2 linked regions of the Streptomyces ficellus genome follow. The protein of the gene in region 1 binds, or shares a complex with, the protein of each later gene. Links are inferred from orthologs where the notes say so. Each region holds a gene or a part of one and is shown on either strand. Other genes may lie near its edges. The genes, in order: rpsG and tig.

Region 1 (3,185 bases):
TCTGCTTCTTGTGGGTGTAGTCCACGCGCTCGACGGCCTTGCGGATCGTCTCGCGGTAGGCGACCTGCGGCTTGCCGACGTTCGCCTCGACCTTGAACTCGCGACGCATGCGGTCGACGAGGACGTCGAGGTGAAGCTCGCCCATACCACCGATGATGGTCTGGCCGGTCTCCTCGTCCGAGTGAACCTGGAAGGAGGGGTCCTCCTCCGCGAGACGCTGGATGGCGACACCCAGCTTCTCCTGGTCACCCTTGGACTTGGGCTCGATCGCGACCTGGATGACCGGCGCCGGGAAGTCCATGGACTCCAGGATCACCGGGTTCTTCTCGTCGCACAGCGTCTCACCGGTGGTGGTCTGCTTCAGGCCCATCACGGCGACGATGTCGCCGGCGCCCACCGAGTCGATCTCCTCACGCTTGTTCGCGTGCATCCGGTAGATCTTGCCGATGCGCTCCTTCTTGCCCTTGACGGAGTTCAGCACCGAGGTGCCGGCCTCCAGGCGACCCGAGTAGACCCGGATGAAGGTGAGCTTGCCGAGGTGCGGGTCGCTCGCGATCTTGAACGCGAGGGCCGACAGCGGCTCCGACTCGGACGGCTTGCGCTTGACGACCTCCTCCGGGTCCTTCACGCCGTGGCCCTCGATGGCCTCGACGTCCAGGGGGGAGGGGAGGTAGCGCACGACGGCGTCGAGCAGGGGCTGAACGCCCTTGTTCTTGAACGCGGTGCCGCAGAACACGGGGGTGACGGTGGTGTCGCCGCCCTTGCCGGACGCGATGGTGATACGACGGATCGCGGCGTACAGCTGCTCCTCGGTGGGCTCCTGGCCCTCCAGGTACAGCTCCATGATCTCTTCGTCGTTCTCCGCCACCGTCTCCAGCAGCTTGCCGCGCCACTCCTCGGCAGCCTCGGTGTGCGTGGCCGGAATGTCGACGACGTCGTACATCTCGCCCTTGGTGGCCTCGGCGGACCAGACAAGAGCCTTCATACGGACGAGGTCGACGACGCCCTGGAAGTTGGCCTCGGCACCGATCGGGAGCTGCATGACGATCGGGGTCGCGCCGAGGCGGTCCACGATCATGTCGACGCAGCGGTGGAACTCGGCGCCGGTGCGGTCGAGCTTGTTGACGAAGCAGATACGCGGAACGCCGTAGCGGTCCGCCTGACGCCACACGGTCTCGGACTGCGGCTCAACGCCGGCGACGCCGTCGAACACCGTCACCGCACCGTCGAGCACGCGGAGCGAACGCTCCACCTCGACCGTGAAGTCGACGTGGCCCGGGGTGTCGATGATGTTGATGGTGTGGTCAACGTCTTCCAGCGGCCAGTGGCAGGTCGTCGCGGCAGACGTGATCGTGATGCCGCGCTCCTGCTCCTGCTCCATCCAGTCCATCGTGGCAGCGCCGTCGTGGACTTCACCGATCTTGTACGAGACACCGGTGTAGAACAGGATCCGCTCGGTGGTGGTCGTCTTGCCCGCGTCGATGTGGGCCATGATCCCGATGTTGCGGACCTTGGCCAGGTCAAGCGAAGTGGTAGCCATAAGGCTTCAGTCTTCTCTCGGTCTCGATGTGGGTGCGACTACCAGCGGTAGTGCGCGAAGGCCTTGTTCGACTCGGCCATCTTGTGCGTGTCCTCACGCTTCTTGACCGAAGCACCGAGGCCGTTGGAGGCGTCGAGGAGCTCGTTCATGAGGCGCTCGGTCATGGTCTTCTCGCGACGGGCGCGGGAGTAACCCACGAGCCAGCGCAGCGCGAGCGTGGAGGCGCGACCGGGCTTGACCTCGATCGGCACCTGGTAGGTGGCGCCACCGACACGGCGGGACTTGACCTCGAGGGACGGCTTGACGTTCTCGAGGGCGCGCTTCAGCGTGATGACCGGGTCGTTGCCGGTCTTCTCGCGGAGGCCTTCCATGGCGCCGTAGACGATCCGCTCGGCGGTGGAGCGCTTGCCGTTCAGCAGGATCTTGTTGATGAGCGAGGTCACCAGAGGAGAGCCGTAGACCGGGTCGATGATGACCGGGCGCTTCGGGGCGGGGCCCTTACGAGGCATTCTTACTTCTCCTTCTTGGCGCCGTAGCGGCTGCGGGCCTGCTTGCGGTTCTTGACACCCTGGGTGTCGAGCGAGCCGCGGATGATCTTGTAACGAACACCCGGCAGGTCCTTCACACGGCCACCACGCACGAGCACGATGGAGTGCTCCTGCAGGTTGTGTCCCTCACCCGGGATGTAAGCCGTGACCTCGATCCCGCTGGTCAGACGCACACGCGCGACCTTACGCAGGGCCGAGTTCGGCTTCTTCGGGGTGGTCGTGAACACACGCGTGCAGACGCCGCGGCGCTGAGGGGAACCCTCGAGTGCGGGCGTCTTGTTCTTCTCGACCTTGTCCTGCCGGCCCTTCCGGACCAGCTGCTGGATCGTAGGCACTACTTCTCCGGTTTCTGTGTGCCGTGTAGTAAAGCTAACCTGGAACGTCGCCGACCCACGCGGTCGGGTGTGTCGAATACTGCGAACCTCCGCCGCAGGGCGGAAAGGGCGCAGATCACGGTGGCCGATACTCGACTCGTCATGCGGTTGAGGACACGCACACGAGCCCAGGCACACCCCAGGCACAAGGTCTGAGCGTACCTACCGCACGGACTTCGGTCAAAACAAATGCGGACGGCAGGGACACGCCGGATTCGATCATCCCGGAGAGGACCGTTCGTGGCGGGAACCGGCCATTCGGTCCCCCCGCGGACCGCGCCTTCAGTACGTTGATCGGTCCGCTCGACGAATCGGGGAACCCATGACGGCGGCGAACTTATCCGACGGAGCCGGAGCCGGGGCCGGGACCGGAGCCCGAGCCGCGCGTGCGGCCGGAGGCGGCGACCTCCGGGGCGGGGGCGGCGGCCTGGACGACCGGGTGCCCTTCCTCGCCCGCCTGGAGACGGCCGACCGGCAGGCGCTGCTGGCGCTCGGCCGGGAGCTGGCCTTCGCGCCCCGGATGGTGCTGCTCCACCAGCACGAGCCGTCGTCGCACGTGCTGTTCCTGGTGCGCGGCTGGACCAAGGTCACCGCGTCCGCCGCCAACGGCTACGAGGCGCTCCTCGCCCTGCGCGGGCCGGGCGACGTCGTCGGGGAGTCCGCCGCGCTGACCGGCCGCCCCCGCTCGGCGACCGTGACCGCGCTGGAGCCAGTACGGGCGGT
Region 2 (3,215 bases), 1.9 Mb from region 1 along the record:
GTGACCGGATCTACGAGGCCGGCCAGGCCTTCTACTGGGAGCCCGGACACGCGCCCGAGGCCCTGGAGGACTGCGAGTACCTGGACTTCTCGCCCACCAAGGAGTTCGACGAGGTCATCGCGCACGTGAAGGCACAGATGGGGTGAGGCGTACGGAGGGGCCGAGGCGTCGCCGCCGAAAACGCCGCGCGGCCCGGCGGGGGACGGTGTCCTCCCACCGGGCCGCGGCCGGATGGAGCGGGCGACGGGAATCGAACCCGCGTAGCTAGTTTGGAAGACTAGGGCTCTACCATTGAGCTACGCCCGCAGGCAACGCACCGCGGGCCCAAGGCCGCGGCACGAACGCAACGTCATCGTAGCGGGTCGGGCCGGGTCGTCGCACACCCCTTGAAACGGGCCGCCCCATTAAGGTGCCGACGCAGCGGCGCGAGGCATGTACCCTACGTGTCGCACCGACGGGGTGTGGCGCAGCTTGGTAGCGCGTCCGCTTTGGGAGCGGAAGGCCGTGGGTTCAAATCCCGCCACCCCGACCACGCCAGACGCGCCTGATCGCATGCGCAACCAAGATCACGTTGTGGGCGCCAACCCGCTTGCGGTTACTATGCAAGCTGCGTGCCCGTGTGTCTCTCTGACCGGGCCGAATCCGCCGGAACCGCCCGCAAGCGGCATCGGCAGAATCCAAGAATCAGCCACCAAGGAGACCGAACCGTGAAGAGCGCCGTTGAGACCCTGAACCCGACCCGGGTTCGGCTCACTGTTGAGGTGCCCTTCGAGGAGCTCAAGGACAGCCTCGACGCGGCGTACAAGAAGATCAACCAGCAGGTCACGGTCAAGGGCTTCCGCAAGGGCAAGATCCCGGCTCGTGTCATCGACCAGCGGTTCGGCCGTGGTGCGGTGCTGGAGGAGGCCGTCAACGACGCCCTCCCGAAGTTCTACACCGAGGCCGTCAACGAGGCCGAGGTCAACCCGCTGGGCCAGCCCGAGGTCGACATCACCGAGCTGAAGGACGGCGAGCTGCTGGCCTTCACCGCCGAGGTCGACATCCGCCCGACGATCGAGATCCCGGACTACTCCGGCATCGAGGTCACGGTCGACGCCGTCGAGGTCACCGACGAGGACGTCGAGAAGTCCGTGGAGCAGCTCCGCGACCGCTTCGCCTCCACCAACCCGGTCGAGCGCGCCGCCGCCGAGGGCGACGTCGTGACGATCGACCTCGAGGCCAAGGTCGACGGCGAGGTCCTCCCGGACGGCGTCGCGAGCGGCGTGCAGTACACCATCGGCTCCGGTGAGCTCCTCGACGGCATCGACGAGGCCGTGACCGGCCTGGAGGCCGGGGCTGAGGCCACCTTCACCTCCGAGCTGAAGGGCGGCTCCGCCGAGGGCAAGGAGGCCGAGGTCTCCGTCAAGGTCACCCAGGTCGCCGCCCGTGAGCTCCCCGAGCTCGACGACGACTTCGCCCAGATGGCGTCCGAGTTCGACACCCTCGAGGAGCTGAAGGCGGACAGCCGCAAGCGCCTCGAGAACATGAAGCAGTACGACCAGGCCACCCAGGCCCAGGAGCGCGTCCTGGACCAGCTGATCGAGCTGGCCGAGGTGCCGATCCCCGAGAAGCTCCTCGAGGACGAGGTCAACACCCGCAAGCACAACCTCGAGCACCACCAGCTCGGCCAGATGGGTCTGACCATCGAGAAGTACCTGGAGCTCCAGGGCAAGACGGTCGAGGAGTTCGACGCCGAGACCCGCGAGCAGGCCGTCAAGGGCATCAAGACCCAGTTCATCCTGGACGAGCTGGTCAACAAGGAGAAGCTCAACGTCAACCAGGAGGAACTCACCGAGCACCTCATGCGGCGTGCCTCCTCCTCCGGCATGAGCCCCGACCAGTTCGCCAAGGCCGTCGTCGAGGGCGGCCAGGTCCCGATGCTCGTCGGTGAGGTCGCCCGCGGCAAGGCCCTCGCGGTCGTCGTCGAGGCCGCCAAGGTCGTCGACACCAACGGCGAGCCGGTCGAGCTCGACGACGACGAGGACGAGACCGCCGAGACGGTCGACGCCTCCTCCGAGGAGACCGAGGACAAGGCCGAGGACAAGCCCGAGGCCTGAGCCCCGGCCCCGGCATGAACGGTCCGACGGGCCCGATCCGCACCCGCGTGCGATCGGGCCCGTCGCCGTACGGGCCCCGGGAGCCCCGCGGGCCCAACTACCTTGCGCTCCGAGCGAACAGTTCGGGAACCGGGATGGTGTTGTCCGACCTGCGCGTTAGGGTCCATGAATACGAGGGCAGGCCAGTACTCGCCCCCAGTACGTACGACGCTGAGACGGCCGGAGCCGTCAGAGACGAGCAGGTGGATACGTGACGAATCTGATGCCTTACGCCGCGGGTGAGCCGTCCATCGGTGGTGGCCTCGGCGACCATGTCTACAACCGGCTGCTCGGCGAGCGGATCATCTTCCTCGGCCAGCAGGTCGACGACGAGATCGCCAACAAGATCACGTCGCAGATGCTGCTCCTCGCCGCCGACCCGGACAAGGACATCTACCTCTACATCAACAGCCCGGGTGGCTCGGTGACGGCCGGCATGGCCATCTACGACACCATGCAGTACATCCCGAACGACGTCGTCACCATCGGTATGGGCATGGCGGCCTCGATGGGCCAGTTCCTGCTCACCGGCGGCACCCCCGGCAAGCGCTTCGCGCTGCCGAACACCGACATCCTGATGCACCAGGGCTCCGCCGGCATCGGCGGCACCGCCTCGGACATCAAGATCCAGGCCGAGTACCTCCTCCGCACGAAGAAGCGCATGGCCGAGATCACCGCGCGCCACTCCGGCCAGACCGTGGAGGCGATCATCCGCGACGGTGACCGCGACCGCTGGTTCACCGCCGAGGAGGCCAAGGAGTACGGCCTGATCGACGACATCATGTCTGCCGCCGCGGGCGTTCCGGGCGGTGGCGGCACCGGCGCCTGAGCCGGCACCCGCCCCCTTCCTCCCAGCCCCGCCGAACGCCACCAGGATGGTGAACACCCACATGAGCAACTTCTCCGCGAGCGGCCTCTACACCGGCCCGCAGGTGGACAACCGGTACGTCGTCCCGCGCTTCGTCGAGCGCACCTCGCAGGGCGTGCGTGAGTACGACCCGTACGCGAAGCTCTTCGAGGAGCGCGTGATCTTCCTCGGCGTGCAGATCGACGACGCCTCCGCCAACGACGTCATGGCGC

Evidence for each region.
Region 2: the proteins of rpsG (region 1) and tig are in contact, whole or in part, in a crystal structure (PDB 3GTY), measured with the Thermotoga maritima proteins. The link is inferred for Streptomyces ficellus from one-to-one orthologs. Residues at the interface, in WP_004081843.1 of Thermotoga maritima: Lys34, Lys52, Lys55, Glu59, Arg62, Gln63, Glu66, Asn67, Lys69, Val71, Arg95, Ala109, Lys110, Lys111, Gly112, Arg113, Pro114, Glu117, Glu121, Ile124, Ala125, Tyr127, Asn128, Asn129, Thr130, Gly131, Lys135, Asp139, Arg142, Met143; in WP_004081061.1 of Thermotoga maritima: Glu122, Val124, Val129, Leu130, Tyr133, Glu188, Gly259, Ile262, Tyr263, Glu266, Ser270, Glu273, Gln274, Glu277, Arg308, Gln311, Ile312, Ser315, Tyr316, Glu325, Arg329, Arg336, Leu363, Phe366, Trp367, Arg373, Leu377, Arg381, Leu384, Glu387.

What each region holds. Positions count from the first base shown.
Region 1 is NZ_CP034279.1:2,983,089-2,986,273, forward strand. What follows is about bases 315-3,185. They hold rpsG (30S ribosomal protein S7), read right to left. Parts: upstream 2,050-3,185; coding sequence 1,579-2,049; downstream 315-1,578. Other genes in these bases: fusA (elongation factor G), read right to left, coding at 315-1,540; rpsL (30S ribosomal protein S12), read right to left, coding at 2,052-2,423; EIZ62_RS12965 (Crp/Fnr family transcriptional regulator), read left to right, coding at 2,785-3,185. Outside these bases: more of fusA, read right to left, coding at 1-314.
Region 2 is NZ_CP034279.1:4,909,575-4,912,789, forward strand. What follows is about bases 1-2,901. They hold tig (trigger factor), read left to right. Parts: upstream 1-707; coding sequence 708-2,096; downstream 2,097-2,901. Other genes in these bases: EIZ62_RS21945 (cupin domain-containing protein), read left to right, coding at 1-146; EIZ62_RS21965 (ATP-dependent Clp protease proteolytic subunit), read left to right, coding at 2,347-2,901. Also shown: more of EIZ62_RS21965, read left to right, coding at 2,902-2,964; EIZ62_RS21970 (ATP-dependent Clp protease proteolytic subunit), read left to right, coding at 3,011-3,215. UniProt on the Bacillus subtilis protein: Involved in protein export. Acts as a chaperone by maintaining the newly synthesized protein in an open conformation. Functions as a peptidyl-prolyl cis-trans isomerase.